2 regions of the Arthrobacter sp. PTI12 genome follow, and region 1 is predicted to be linked to the other one. Evidence: riboswitches for the same ligand, from Rfam matches in the RefSeq annotation. Region 1 holds a riboswitch; the other holds the start of a gene.
The links. A riboswitch is a leader RNA that binds a small molecule or an ion and turns the genes downstream of it on or off. The one in region 1 is predicted to bind glycine.

Region 1 (7,495 bases):
TCACCCGGCTTTGCTAGCCCGACCAGCGCGTTAAGGTTTGCGCCGTCGATGTAGACCTGACCGCCCGCGCCATGCACCTGGTCGCAGACCCAGCGGACGTCCTCCTCGAAAACGCCATGCGTGGACGGGTAGGTGATCATGATCGCAGACAGGGAATCCTTGTTCGCCTCGATCTTTGCCTGGAGATCATCGTGATCGATGTTGCCGTTTCCGGCTGTCTTGACCACAACCACCTTCATGCCGGCGAGCACAGCAGAGGCGGCGTTGGTGCCGTGTGCTGACGATGGGATGAGGCACACTGTGCGAGCCTCATCACCGCGTGAAAGATGGTACTTGCGGATGGCCAGCAGACCGGCGAGTTCGCCCTGGGAGCCGGCGTTCGGCTGAATCGACACCCTGGCGTAGCCGGTGATTTCAGCGAGACGGCCCTCCAGGTCATCAATCAGCTGGCGCCAGCCCTCGGTCTGGTGCTCGGGGGCGAACGGATGGATGGTTGCGAACTCGGGCCAGGAGATCGGTTCCATCTCAACCGTGGCGTTGAGCTTCATGGTGCAGGATCCCAACGGAATCATGGTGCGGTCCAGTGCCAGGTCGCGGTCCGAGAGACCGCGCAGGTAGCGCAGCATCTGGGTCTCTGAGCGGTGGAGGGAGAACACGGGATGGGTCATATAGGACGACGTCCGTTGCAGGTCAGCAGGGATTGCAGTCTCCGCGTCGGCTGACAGATTTACCCCGAAGATCTCGGCGATGGTTTCAAGGTGAGCGTCCGTGGTGGTCTCGTCACAGGAGATGCCGACGTGATCGGCATCGACCAACCGCAGGTTGATGCCGCGCTCCTCGGCCTTGCGGACAATGCTCTCGGACTGGCCCTCGACCTTCACGAGAAGGGTGTCGAAGAAGGACTCGTGGACCGTCCCTGGAACGGCTGCAGCGAGCCGCGCCGCCTTTCCATGGACACGTTCCGCGATCGCCTTCAGCCCGTCGGGACCGTGGTAAACGGCGTACATGCTGGCAACGATCGCGAGGAGCGCCTGAGCGGTACAGATGTTCGACGTAGCCTTCTCGCGGCGGATGTGCTGCTCACGTGTTTGCAGTGCAAGCCGGTAGGCGGGTGCGCCGTCGGAATCCTTCGACACCCCAACAAGGCGGCCGGGGAGCATGCGCTCCAGGCCCTTTCGAACGGCCATGTACGCAGCGTGTGGTCCGCCGAAGAACAGCGGCACACCGAAACGCTGGGCGGAGCCGACGGCGATATCCGCGCCCTGCTCCCCCGGAGGGGTGATCAGGGTCAGCGCTAGCAGGTCCGCTGCGACCGTCACCAGGGCGCCGCCGTCGTGCGCTTTCGCGACCATGTCCGTGTGGTTGCGGAGCGTGCCGGATGTCCCGGGCTGCTGGAGGACGACGCCGTTGATGTCGCCGTCCGGCAATCCCTTTGAGAGGTCAGCGATCTCGATATCAAAGCCCAGCGCCTCAGCGCGGCCCTGCACGACGGCGATGGTCTGGGGGAGGCATTCCGCGTCCAGGATGGTTCGTCCCTTGTTCTTGCCGGAGCGACGCATCAGGAGGACGGCCTCGGCAACGGCCGATGCTTCATCGAGCAGGGAGGCGTTGGCGATGGGCAGCGCAGTGAGGTCCTGGACCATCGTCTGGAAGTTCAGCAGGGCTTCAAGACGGCCCTGGGAGATTTCCGGCTGGTAGGGCGTGTAGGCGGTGTACCAGGCGGGAGCCTCAAGCACATTGCGGCGGATGACAGGAGGGGTGACCGTGTCGTAGTAGCCCTGACCGATCATCTGCACGGCGGTCTTGTTCTTCGCGGCGATGCTGCGCAGTTCCGCCAGGACCTCCGACTCGCTCAGCGCAGACGGAATGTCCAGGCCCTCGTTGATACGGATGCTCGCCGGCACCGCAACATCGACGAGTTTGTCCAGGCTGGGGTAGCCCAGGACCTTGAGCATCTGCTCGGCGTCGTCCGAGCGGGGACCGATGTGGCGGTCGGAGAAAGTTGATTCCGTCTGGTGCGTCATGAGGAACTCCGTGAATCAGTGTGCGTGCAGGGCGCGCGGACAGGTGGGTGGGTTCCTCCCCGCTCTGTCTTGGACCTGAGAGATTCCGTGAACACAGGGTTCACCTTGCACCGTCGGTGAGCACAACCTATCTTCAGCTGCGCTACTTTCCAGAGTTGCCTTTCCGCTGCGGTGCTGGGCCTGAGAGATTCCTGGGGAGGGTTTGCTCCTACGGCGCCTGCCGGCTGTAGGTCAACGGCAGGACTCTCCCGCTGCGGGTCAAGGGCGTTTTATTACTGCGCTTTTCAGTTATGCGATCGTGATCAAGCTTACTCTTCGCTGAAATCGATCAGCAAAGGAGTGCGCTCACGATGACCTTCCCAACTGCGGCACCGGCAGCCCGAACACGTCCTTGAGTGCAAGTTTTGCCGCGTGATAACCGCCCATCCCGTGCACGCCCGGGCCGGGCGGGGTCGATGCTGAGCACAGATAGAGGCCCTTCCCCGGCATCCGCCAAGGGCGCGGCCCGAATGAGGGACGCGCCAGCAGCTGAGGGATGGTCACCGCGCCACCGCTGAAGTCACCGCCCACGTAATTGGCGTTGTACTGCTCAAGGTCAGCTGCAGTCATGACGTGTGAACGCACGACGACGTCGCGGAAGCCGGGCGCGAAACGTTCGATCTGCCGCACAATGGCCTCCGTCATGTCCCGCGTGGAACCGTTGGGCACGTGGCAGTAAGTCCACAGAACCTGCCGTCCGTGGGGTGCACGGGAAGAATCGAACAGGGAAGGCTGCGAAACCAGCACGTACGGTTTTTCCGGATGGCGTCCGGCGGCCACGTCGGCTTCCGACGCCGCCACTTCAGCCCGGGTTCCGCCCGCATGAACTGTGCCGGCCGCTCGTACTTCCTCGTTTGCCCACGGCACCGGCCCCGAGAGGATGAAGTCAACCTTGCAGGCGCCGTCCCCGAAGCGGAACCGGTCCAGCATTGAGACGTAGCCCTGCGGGAGGCGATCGCCTGCCAGGCCGCCAACAGCACCGGGTGAGACATCGAGCAGGACTGCCTTTGCTCCGTCGAACTCGCCGACCGATTCAATCCGACGGGCAGTGTGGACGGCGCCGCCATGTGCCCGGATGTCATCCGCCATAGCGTTGACCAATGCCTGGGATCCGCCAACCGGAATGGGCCATCCCACGGCATGCGCCAACGCTCCGAGGGTGAGCCCGGCACCTGCAGCCGCGAGTGTGGGCAGGGCAGCAACGGCATGTGCGGCAACTCCGGTAAACAATGCCGCCGCCTCTTCCGTCGAGAAGCGCAGGTTCCACAGGCCAGTCCCCTGCTCGAGCGTCCTTGAACCGAGCAGGGCGGCCGCGACTGGATGCCGCGGGACCCGCAGGAACTGGTTGAGCCCGGTATCGACCACCCCATCAATGTGCTGCACGAGCGGGCGCATCAGTCGCCGCCAGGCCTGTCCGTCCTTGTCCAGACCGAGCGCCGTACGCCCAAGATCGCGGTACGCGAGTCCAGCACGGCCATTGTCCAGCGGATTGGCGTACGACAGCTCGGGAACCACGAAGGGAATCCGTTCCCGGAGACCGAACTCCCGGAAGAAGGGTGACGCCAACGCCATCGGATGCACAGCCGAACAAATGTCATGCACGTGTTCCGGCTCAAGCAGCTCCATGGTGCGTGACCCGCCGCCGATAGCTCGTTCGGCCTCAAATATCTCCACGCTCAAGCCTGCACGTGCCATCACGACGCCGGCAGCCAGCCCATTGGGGCCGGCACCGACAATCGCGACGTCCGCCATGGCTAGCTCTTCCCTCCGGACCGGTGGGCGCGAAGCGTGGACACGGACGAGGCTGCTCGCATGAGCAACGCGCGACCTTTGGCCGGCGCCGTTCTGCGGAATGAGAGCAGTCCAGCCACCACCTTGTACTTACCCGGGTTCAGCGGGATGTCATAAGTTGTGGGGAGGTCCACAACGTTCTTGGAGAAGTTCCGCTTGAACGTGGTGACGTTGACCAGTTGTGGGTAGTTCTCACTCACGATGCCGGTAAGCCCGCAAGCGGTATTGCCGGCAGCTTTGAGCTGTTTAAACGCTTCCCACAGCAACAGATAAGGCGCAAACGTCTTGCGCGCGTCGTGTGTGCTGCCCGCAAAATAGTAGACCGAGTAGCCGCGGTATTCGGTAGTGATCAACCAACTCACAGCCCTGCTGTCCACGTAGGCGACCATGAGCCGAAGATGATCCCCCAGAGTTGAGAGCAGCAACTCGTAGTATTCGGGGCCGAAGCTGGAGAAGCCGTCGCGCTCCGCTGTTTCCTGCAGAATCGGGTACAGGTCCGCCCTGAATACCTCGACCCAGCGTGCCCGCTCGATGGTCCGGACCTCCACGCCTGACCGTTCCGCACGACGGATACTGTTCCTGGCATTCGGCCGGAAAGACTTGAAGATTGCATCCTCGCCCGGCGTCAGGTCAACGACGATCTCGCGCTCATACCAGCCGTGCTCGATCGGGCCGGCTGCAGGAGGCAGCGGGTGTTTCACCTGCATGCGGACATAGAGAGGGTCTGTGCCCGGATCATCAGTGAACTGGTGCTGAACCGTGTGCATAAGACGGAGTTCAGCTTCCGCGGTACGGTCCGCGAACCATACGGGCCCGTTGATCGCGACCAGCGATTCTCGGAACCTGCGCCGCACCCGGAGGAAGCTCACCATCGCAGCCGGTGCGCCGTCGTCGTCGTCGTAGTAGGCCCACAATCCGTACGGTTCCCGGCCCAGACTGCGCTCGAAGTCCGCCCACTGCGGAGTCTGTTCGAGCGGAATGACGACATCGGGGCTTGCCGACGCCAACAGCTCGAATGCCTCTGGCGTTAGGCGCTCACTGCGGAAGACGGATTCTGTCACTGGGGGTCTTTCGGTGCGGTGATGGTGAGGTTTGGAGAGGACTCGCTCAACAGTACCGGAGCAGGCGCATGCCGGTCTGGAGCGCCATCGAAGGGGCCGCCTGCCGGATCGTCAATACCAATGCGCCGTGCGGGATCATATGTCGATTCAAGTATATGTTGCGCAACCCGATACAACAGGTAACCGGTGGCCAGTAGCCGCGCCAAGATCGCGGCGACATAGTAGGGGGAGTCGATATTGTTCTCCACCACGCCTGACGACGCTTCACGGGCTACGTACATCCAGTACGCCCACCAGTGAAGTAGTTCAACAAGCTGCCAGACACAAAGTATTCGCCAATCGACATACGAGAGCGCAACGAAGGGCAGCAACCACAGAGTGAGTGCGGGAGGGTAGTCGGGCAGGACCAGGACGAGTGCTCCGAGCAGCAGAAGAATCACTTGCGGAAGGCGTGGGCGTCGCGGTGCCCGCAGCACCAGCAGGCATATCAGGGCAACCAGCACCGCGAAAATGGTAAAAGCCAGGGTTGCTGTTGCTACCGGAGAGAGCACCGGCAGGCCGAGCCGCTGCGCAAGCAGGTCATAGCCCGCCCACAGCGAAGAGGAAATGCCGAGGCGAGCCGGATCGTATTCCCACGGCAGTGCCAGAATGCGTTCGGGCCCGAACGGCAGAACGGTGAGTACCCAGACGGCGATCAGCGAACCGCCGCTCAGCAGGGCACCCCTGAACCGGCCGGTCCGGATGGCCAACAGTATGACGGCAGCGAGGACCAGGAGCACGTGAACGCTGAACCCGGCGCCGAACCCGAGCAGGACGCCGGAGATCACATAGCGCTCCTGGGCAAACGCCCACACAGCCAGGACACTCAATAGGACGGACAGCAGCACCCAGCTTGAGGTTGCCGTCAGGATCGCGATCGGCGCCACCGCCACAAGCGCCGCATCCCAGGGTCGGCGACTCGCCAGTCGCATCACGGTAACAACAGTTCCAATCCACGCGGCAGCGATCAGTACAGCGTTCACGTCGAAATACTGCATCAGGGATTGCGTTTGGACTATGCCGTCCGCGGACGTCGGCACCAGTAGCGCGACCAGTCCCGCAAACACTCCAACGAGCAGCGGCCCATCAAAGGTGGACCCCTCCGCGAATGGGGACAAACCGCTTCCGAGACCCTGGAACTGGAAGGCCTCGGTCCAGTCTGAGTAGCAGCCCCGGTAGAACTGCGCGGGACGTGTCCATCCGTCGGTTCGGCACGGAGCCTTGATCAGCACCGCCAGGACAGCGGCGGCTGTGGTCATCAGGATCAGGACCCGCCCGACGGTGAAGACGACCGGCCGCACCCTGCCCGGTGCAGCGTGCCTCCCAAGTGGCCCGCCGGCGACTTCCGCGGCATGCCTGAGCAAGGGGTCCCCGCGCGTAGGCACGGAGATGCTTGCGGGGCGGCGCTGACCCTGCTCTTGCTCCATGTCTCGAAAGCCTAGCCAACGGGCAGGACAATGGCGCCCTCTTCGTAGAAACCCACCTGTAATTCCGCACTCCGGAGGGCTTGAGGGAATGAGCAGGCAACAACGGGCGTTCGCAATAACAAGTAGACTGGGTAAGCTGTGGATTTCGCCGGAGGCAAAGGCAAACAAAGACCTCGGTCCGGGCGGTTATAAGTGCGCGTAAAGAGGAGAACAGTGGGAACTAACCCCATTCGGGTAGCAATCGTCGGTGTTGGCAACTGTGCAGCATCCCTGGTGCAGGGCGTGCAGTACTACAAGGATGCAGACGCTACGGCGACCATCCCCGGACTGATGCATGTGGAGTTCGGCAAGTACCACGTCAATGACGTGCAGTTTGTCACCGCGTTCGACGTCGATGGCAAGAAGGTCGGCCTGGACCTCGCCGACGCCATCGGCGCCAGCGAGAACAACACCATCAAGATCGCGGACGTGCCGCCCACCGGAGTGAAGGTCCAGCGCGGGCACACCCTCGATGGTCTGGGCAAGTATTACCGCGAGACCATCGTCGAATCCGATGCGGAGCCGATTGACGTCGTCGCTGAGCTCAAGGCATCACAGGTTGACGTAATGGTCTGCTACCTGCCAGTCGGCTCCGAAGCAGCAGCGAAGTTCTATGCGCAGTGCGCAATCGATGCGGGCGTCGCTTTTGTCAACGCACTTCCCGTTTTCATCGCAGGCACCAAGGAGTGGGCTGATAAGTTCACTGCAGCGGGTGTGCCGATTGTGGGTGACGACATCAAGAGCCAGATCGGCGCAACGATCACCCACCGCGTGATGGCCAAGCTGTTCGAAGACCGCGGAGTCACGCTGGACCGCACGTACCAGCTCAACGTCGGCGGCAACATGGACTTCAAGAACATGCTCGAGCGGGACCGCCTTGAGTCAAAAAAGATTTCCAAGACCCAGGCTGTCACCTCAAACGTAGAGGCCGAACTGCACGCCGACGACGTTCACATCGGACCGTCGGATTACGTCGCCTGGCTCGATGACCGCAAATGGGCGTTTGTGCGTCTCGAGGGGCGCAACTTCGGTGATGCACCGGTTTCCCTTGAGTACAAGCTCGAGGTGTGGGATT
Region 2 (7,495 bases), 120 kb from region 1:
GGAGAAGTTGATGCGCATGCCGTGCGTCAGGTGCCCGCCGTGGGCCAGGTTCAGGCCCATGATGGTGTCGCCGGGCTTGATCAGCGCGTGCATCACCGAGGCGTTTGCCTGGGCGCCGGAGTGCGGCTGCACGTTGGCGTACTCGGCGCCGAACAGGGCCTTCAGGCGGTCGATCGCCAGCTGCTCGATGACGTCCACATGTTCGCAGCCGCCGTAGTACCGCTTGCCGGGATAGCCCTCGGCGTACTTGTTGGTCAGGACGGAACCCTGTGCCTGCATCACGGCAGCCGCGGTGTGGTTCTCAGACGCGATCATTTCCAGACCGGTGCGCTGGCGGTTCAGTTCGTCGTCGATCTTGGCGGCGATCTCCGGGTCCAGATCGGACAGCTGTGCGTTGAGCGACGGTGAGACAACCTGCTCGAAAGCGACCGTGGCCCCGCTCGTGCCTGCCGGGCTCACAGCTCGCCGCCATTGGCTGCTGCGTACTCTTCAGCTGACATCAGCGGGCCTTCTTCGGTGACGGCCACCTTGAACAGCCAGCCGTTGCCGTACGGATCGCTGTTGATCAGTTCCGGATTGTCGACGACGTCGGCATTGGTTTCGGTGACCTCGCCGGAGACCGGCGCGTAGAGGTCTGAGACGGACTTGGTGGATTCCACCTCGCCGCACGTCTCACCGGCAGTGACGGTGTCCCCGACCTCGGGAAGGTCCACGTACACGATGTCGCCGAGGGCGTCAGTGGCCACGGCGGTGATGCCGATCGAGACGGGTCCGGAGCCGTCGCCGGCAATCCATTCGTGCTCGGCGGAGTATTTCAGGTCGGCAATAACCTTGCTCATGTGTTTTTCCTTTACAACGAGGAATCTGTGGGTTGGGTGGCTCCGGCAGGGCCGGCATTTTCGAAAGCGTGCGTTAAGCGAAGCAGCACGCGTGAAAATGCCGACTCTGGCGGAGGTGCCGCAGGACTACTTCGAACGCTTGTAGAACGGCAGCGCGACAACTTCGAACGGCTCGGGCTTGCCGCGCAGGTCGATGTCCAGAGCAGTGCCGGGCTCGCTGAGTTCGACATCGACGTAGGCCAGGGCGATCGGGTAGCCCAGGGTGGGGGAGGGCTGGCCGGAGGTCACTTCGCCCACCACCTTGCCGTCTTTCAGCACGGGATAGTGGCTGCGGCCTGCGCGGCGTCCGAGGCCCTTGAGGCCCACGAGCTTGCGTCCGGTGGTGGAGCCGGCGCCGGCTGCCTTGAGTTCAGCCAGCGCGGTCTTGCCGATGAAGTCGGATTCCTTGGCCAGCGAGACGACCGGGCCAAGACCTGCGGCGTAGGGGTTGCCCTCGCGGGAGAGTTCGTTTCCGTACAGCGGCATGCCTGCCTCAAGGCGCAGGGAGTCGCGGGATGCGAGGCCGGCGGGGATGAGGCCTTGCCCGGTCCCGGTCTCCAGCAGAGCCTCCCACAGAGCCGGGGCATCCTCGTTCGGTACGTAGATTTCGAAGCCGTCCTCGCCGGTGTACCCGGTGCGGGCCAGGAGCAGTTCCTTGGCTGCGCCGTTCCCCTGAATCTCAACCTCGACCGCCGCGTAGTACTTGAGTTCGGTGACGAGTGACTGCTGTTCGGCGGGCACCAGCGTGAGCAGGATTTCCTCGGCTTTGGGTCCCTGGACAGCGATCAGTGACGTATGGGCAGAGACGTCGTCGATGGTCACATCGAAGTTGGCGGCCCTTTCAAGCAATTCCGCGGCGACCACTGGCGCGTTGCCGGCGTTCGGCACCACCAGGTACTTCTCCTCCCCGCGGCGGTAGGAAATCAGGTCGTCGATGATGCCGCCGTCTTCCTGGCAGATCAGCGAGTACTTGGCTTTTCCGACTGCCACTGCTGAGAGCTTCCCGGCCAGTGCGTAGTCAAGGAAGGCCGCGGCGTCCGGGCCGGTGACCCAGACTTCTCCCATGTGGGAGAGGTCAAACAGCCCGGCCGCTTTGCGCACTGCGTGGTGCTCGGCGAGTTCGGAGCTGTACTTCAGGGGCATCTGCCAGCCGCCGAAGTCGGTGAATGAGGCGCCGGCCAGCTTGTGCTGGTCGTAGAGTGCTGTGTACTTCTCAGTCATCGAGGAATCCTTAGTCTTCGAAAGCGGTGAGGGGAGGGCAGGAGCAGACCAGGTTACGGTCTCCCGCGGCGCCGTCGATGCGGCCAACCGGCGGGAAGTACTTGTCCTGCCGGAGGGAGGAGATGGGGAAAGCGCCCTGCTCGCGCGGGTAACGGCGCTCCCACTCTGAGGTGACGACGGCGGCAGCCGTGTGCGGTGCGTTGCGGAGCGGCGATTCCCCGATAGTGAAATCTCCGGTGGCGACCTGCTCCATTTCCTTGCGGATGGTCACCATTGCTTCGATGAAGCGGTCGATTTCCGCGAGGTCCTCGGACTCGGTCGGTTCCACCATCAGCGTGCCCGCCACGGGGAAGGACAGCGTGGGGGCATGGAACCCGAAGTCGATGAGGCGCTTGGCAACGTCCTCGGCCGTGACCCCCGTGCGCGCTGTGAGCTCGCGAAGGTCCAGGATGCACTCGTGCGCCACAAGGCCGCTCTCGCCGGTGTAGAGGACCGGGAAGTGTTCGGTCAACCGGGCGGCAATGTAGTTCGCTGCCAGGAGGGCGGACTTGGTGGCTTCGGTGAGGCCCTGGCCGCCCATCAGCTTCACATACGCCCAGGAGATTGGCAGGACGCCCGCGGAACCGAAGCGGGATGCGGAAATCGCAACACCGTGCCCTGCCTCATGGGCGGACTTGTTCGCGTCGCCCGGCATGAACGGTGCCAGGTGTGCCTTTGCAGCCACCGGCCCGACGCCGGGACCGCCGCCGCCGTGCGGGATGCAGAAGGTCTTGTGCAAATTCAGGTGAGAGACGTCCCCGCCGAACTTGCCCGGCTGGGCAAGGCCAACGAGCGCGTTCAGGTTTGCGCCGTCGACGTAGACCTGGCCGCCGGCCTCGTGCACCGCATCGCAGACTTCACGGACGTCGGCGTCGTACACGCCGTGGGTGGACGGATAGGTGATCATGATCGCGGAGAGTGCATCCCGGTGGGCTTCGATCTTCGCCCGGAGGTCCCCGTGGTCGATGGTGCCGTCCGAAGCCGTGGCTACGACGACAACCTTCATACCCGCGAGAACGGCGGAAGCAGCGTTGGTGCCATGTGCGGACGCAGGGATCAGGCAGACGTTGCGCTGGCCCTCGCCGCGGGAGGCGTGGTACCCGCGGATAGCGAGCAACCCGGCGAGCTCACCCTGTGAACCGGCGTTGGGCTGAATGGAGACCTGGTCGTACCCGGTGATCTCAGCAAGGTCGGCTTCGAGTCCGTCGATCAGCTCGCGCCAGCCTTCGGTCTGGGAATCCGGGGCGAAAGGGTGGATCGAAGCGAATTCCGGCCACGAAATGGCCTCCATTTCGGCGGTGGCGTTCAGCTTCATGGTGCAGGAGCCCAGCGGGATCATGGTGCGGTCCAGCGCGAGGTCGCGGTCCGAGAGCCTGCGGATGTAGCGCAGCAGCTGAGTCTCGGAGCGGTGCGTGTTGAAGACCGGGTGCTGAAGATATTCCGAGGTGCGCACCGCGGCGGCGGGCAGCTCGAAGCCTGCGGCTTCCCTTACCTGGCCGGCGCCAAAGGCGGCGGACACGGCGGAGAGGATTTCCGGCGTCGTCGTTTCATCGACTGAGATGCCGACGGTGTCGGCATCGACCAGGCGCAGGTTGATGCCGCGGGATTCGGCGGCGGAGACCACCTTGGCGGCGTCGCGGGGGACGCGGACGGTGAGGGTGTCGAAGAAGGAGTCGCTCACGAGTTCCCAGCCGGCGGCCTTCAGCGTGGTGGCGAGCGCACGGGCGCTGCTGTGGACGTTCTGGGCAATGGCCTTCAGTCCGTCCGGGCCGTGGTAGACGGCGTAGAAGGAAGACACGATAGCCAGCAGCGCCTGCGCGGTGCAGATGTTCGACGTGGCCTTCTCGCGGCGGATGTGCTGCTCGCGGGTCTGAAGGGCCAGGCGGTAGGCGGTGGCGCCGGCGTTGTCCTTCGAGACGCCGACGATGCGGCCTGGAAGGGTGCGTTCCATGCCGTCGCGCACGGCCATGTAGGCGGCGTGCGGTCCGCCGAAGAACAGTGGAACACCGAGGCGCTGGGTGGAACCGACGGCGACATCCGCTCCCTGCTCACCCGGAGGGGTGATGAGCGTCAGTGCGAGGAGGTCAGCGGCGACCGTGACCAGCGCACCGCGCTCCTTCGCTTCTGCGATGACGGAGGTCTGGTCCCAGACACGGCCGGAGACGCCCGGCTGCTGGAGGACGACGCCGTTGATGTCGCCTTCCGGGAGTCCCTGCGAGAGGTCAGCGACCTCAACCTCGAATCCGAGCGCCTCTGCGCGGCCGAGGACGATCGCAATGGTCTGGGGCAGGCAGTCCGCGTCGAGGACCGTCTTGCCGTCCTTGACGGCCTTGTTCTTGTTGGCCCGGCGCATGAGCAGCACGGCCTCGGCCACCGCCGTGGCTTCATCGAGAAGGGAAGCGTTGGCCACCGGCAGGGCAGTGAGATCCTGCACCATGGTCTGGAAGTTGAGCAGCGCCTCGAGCCGGCCCTGCGAGATCTCGGGCTGATAAGGCGTGTAGGCCGTGTACCAGGCGGGCGCCTCGAGGATATTGCGGCGGATCACTGCCGGCGTGACGGTGTCGTAGTAGCCCTGACCGATCATCTGGACGGCGGTCTTGTTCCTGCCCGCAAGCCTTCGCAGTTCGGCCAGCACCTGGACTTCGCTGAGCGCACTGTCCAGCCCGAGCGGGCTTTCCTGACGAATGGAATCGGGAACGGCACTGTCAACGAGGCCGTCGACGGTGTCATAGCCAACAGCCTTGAGCATCGTGCTGATGTGGTCCTGGCGGCGCGCACCGATGTGGCGGTCTGCGAACGTGGGGACGGATGACTGGACTGTCATATGAGGAACTCCATAACTCAGGTGGCGCAAAACACCACGATGACTTGGGTTCCTCCCCGCTCTGTATTGGACCTGAGAGTTTCCGTTTTTCCTGATGTTCTCAGGATCCACTTGCACCGTCGGTGAGCCCGGTTTCCCGGACTGCTTTCCAGAGTTGCCTCGCCGCGGCGGTACGTGGGCCTGAGAGATTCCTGGGGAGGATTTGCTCCTACGGCGCCTGCTGAACGTACCGGCAGGACTCTCCCGCCGCGGATCGAAAGCGTGCGTCACTGACAGGTGACGCGATTCACAGACTACCGGTTGGTTGAGTCTTCACGCAACTCCTGTACGACTGGGTCCGTCTAGTTCAGTGACTTCTCTACGTCAGCCAGTTCTGTACGCTCCCAGAGGGCAGTCTCGTATCGATGGCCAGCGGCACTAGCGCTCGATGCCGCATCCACTGCCTCCCTGAACTTCAACAACCGAAGTCGCCGCTCTTCCTCGGCAGCAGGACTTGTTGTGCTCAAAACTTTGCTCCTTTCTATCGCATGGTGGAAACGAAGTTCCGCTCGGTGGGTGTACGCTAGGTCACACCGAAACTACGTAACGAACAGTTTGACACGCTTCAGGCAGTTCGGTTGGCGCGTCGGTCCGGTTAGTACGGGAGCGTGAATGATGGACGGAATCAAGGTAACCGTCAACGGCAAAGTCCGGGACTGCAGCGGAACAAACCCCCACATTCGATTACTCGACTGGTTGCGGGACGAAGGGCTCACGGGATCGAAGGAAGGCTGCGCCGAGGGGGAGTGCGGCGCCTGCGCGGTCCTCGTAGCCCGCCCGGACGGATCCGATCGCAGCCGATGGACCTCGGTCAATGCGTGTCTCCCGCCGGCACTGGCCTTCGACGGTCAGGAAATCGTCACCGCTGAGGGTCTCGGGAACGTCTCCGATGCGTGCACGCCGGAAGATCTCCACCCTGTACAGCGCGAGATGGCGGAGCGCGGCGGCTCGCAGTGTGGCTACTGCACCCCGGGATTTGTCTGCTCGATGGCTGCTGAATATTACCGACCGGAGCGCTCGCCGGCGCAGGAAGACAAGGAGACAGGAACCGCCGTCGTCGGTGAAGAGCATGCAACCGACCACGAATGCGGCCCCAACGGGTTTGACCTCCATGCGCTCAGCGGGAACCTGTGCCGCTGCACCGGCTACCGGCCGATCCGTGACGCAGCGTACGCGCTGGAAACACCAGATGATTCGGATCCGCTGCTGGACCGCCAAAGCCGACCGGCCCCTGCTGCAAAGCACACACGCGTCAGCGGTGAATCGGACTTCATTCGTCCACAGTCGCTTGATGAGGTCCACCAGACGCTGCGCGACAGTTCTGACGTGAAGCTTGTTGCCGGTGCCACGGACCTCGGCGTTGAGGTGAACTTGCGGCATTCCCGCCCGCCGCTGGTCCTCGCGATTGATCGGCTGGAGGAACTCCGGGCGCTGACGTTCGACGCCGATTCCATCGAGATCGGCGCCGCGCTGACACTCTCTGAAGTCGAGCGGGCGCTCGACGGCCGCGTCCCGCTGTTGGGTTACCTTTTCCCGCAGTTCGCCTCCCGGCTGATCCGTAACGCCGCGACCTTCGGTGGGAACCTCTCCACGGGTTCGCCCATCGGCGACTCCGCGCCGGTTTTCCTGGCGCTCGACGCAAGAATTGTCCTCTCCTCCACAGACGGAGAGCGCGAAGTTCCGTTGTCCGAGTACTACACCGGCTACCGCCAGAGTGTTCGTCAGCCGCACGAAATGCTCCGCGCTATTCGCATCCCGTTGCCGCTCGCCGAAAGCACCGCGTTTTACAAGATCGCGAAGCGGCGCTTCGACGACATCTCAAGTGTGTCCGTGGCCATCGCACTGCAACTCAGCGGCGGCGTCGTAACCTCCGTGCGCATCGGACTCGGCGGTGTGGCAGCGACGCCAATCCGCGCTCTCGCGACGGAAGAGGCGCTCGTCGGTCAACCCTGGACGTCGGACACGGTGGCCGCCGCCGCCGTCGTCATGGCGGGTGAAGGAACGCCGATCGATGACATGCGGGCCAGCTCGCTGTACCGCTCGGCGATGCTGAGACAGGCGCTGCTGAGATTCCATGCTGAGAACGCTGAAGATCTGGAGGTGGCCAAGTGAAGTCGCTGTCGGATCGCCCAGTAAACCCCGTGGTCGGTGTCCCCGTATCCCACGAAAGCGCCGCAGCCCACGTCACCGGTACGGCTCTGTATACGGATGACCTGGTTGTCCGCAGCTCGAACGCGCTGCATGCCTGGCCGGTTCAGTCGGCGCATGCTCACGCCCGCATAGCTGGCCTGCGCACCGAGCCCGCGCTGGAGGTTCCGGGCGTCGTCAGGGTACTAACGGCGACGGACGTTCCAGGCGTGAACGACGCCGGGATCAAGCATGACGAACCGCTCTTCCCCAGCGAAGTGATGTTCTACGGCCACGCCGTGTGCTGGGTGCTGGGGGAGTCGCTAGAAGCCGCGCGCCTCGGCGCGGAGGCGGTGGAGGTCGATTA

Region 2: it holds a riboswitch for glycine, as region 1 does, so the genes downstream of both, gcvP (aminomethyl-transferring glycine dehydrogenase) here and gcvP (aminomethyl-transferring glycine dehydrogenase) in region 1, are expected to answer to the same signal.

The regions. Positions count from the first base shown of each region.
Region 1 is NZ_CM155256.1:389,399-396,893, forward strand. It holds gene gcvP (aminomethyl-transferring glycine dehydrogenase) at 1-2,024, opposite strand, end outside; glycine riboswitch at 2,079-2,182, opposite strand; glycine riboswitch at 2,184-2,285, opposite strand; gene AC1MBU_RS01935 (phytoene desaturase family protein) at 2,370-3,815, opposite strand; gene AC1MBU_RS01940 (lipid II:glycine glycyltransferase FemX) at 3,818-4,915, opposite strand; gene AC1MBU_RS01945 (hypothetical protein) at 4,912-6,381, opposite strand; gene AC1MBU_RS01950 (inositol-3-phosphate synthase) at 6,595-7,495, shown strand, end outside.
Region 2 is NZ_CM155256.1:272,797-280,291, reverse strand. It holds gene glyA (serine hydroxymethyltransferase) at 1-459, opposite strand, end outside; gene gcvH (glycine cleavage system protein GcvH) at 456-839, opposite strand; gene gcvT (glycine cleavage system aminomethyltransferase GcvT) at 966-2,099, opposite strand; gene gcvP (aminomethyl-transferring glycine dehydrogenase) at 2,110-4,962, opposite strand; glycine riboswitch at 5,121-5,218, opposite strand; gene AC1MBU_RS01340 (hypothetical protein) at 5,304-5,468, opposite strand; gene AC1MBU_RS01335 (xanthine dehydrogenase small subunit) at 5,617-7,113, shown strand; gene xdhB (xanthine dehydrogenase molybdopterin binding subunit) at 7,110-7,495, shown strand, end outside.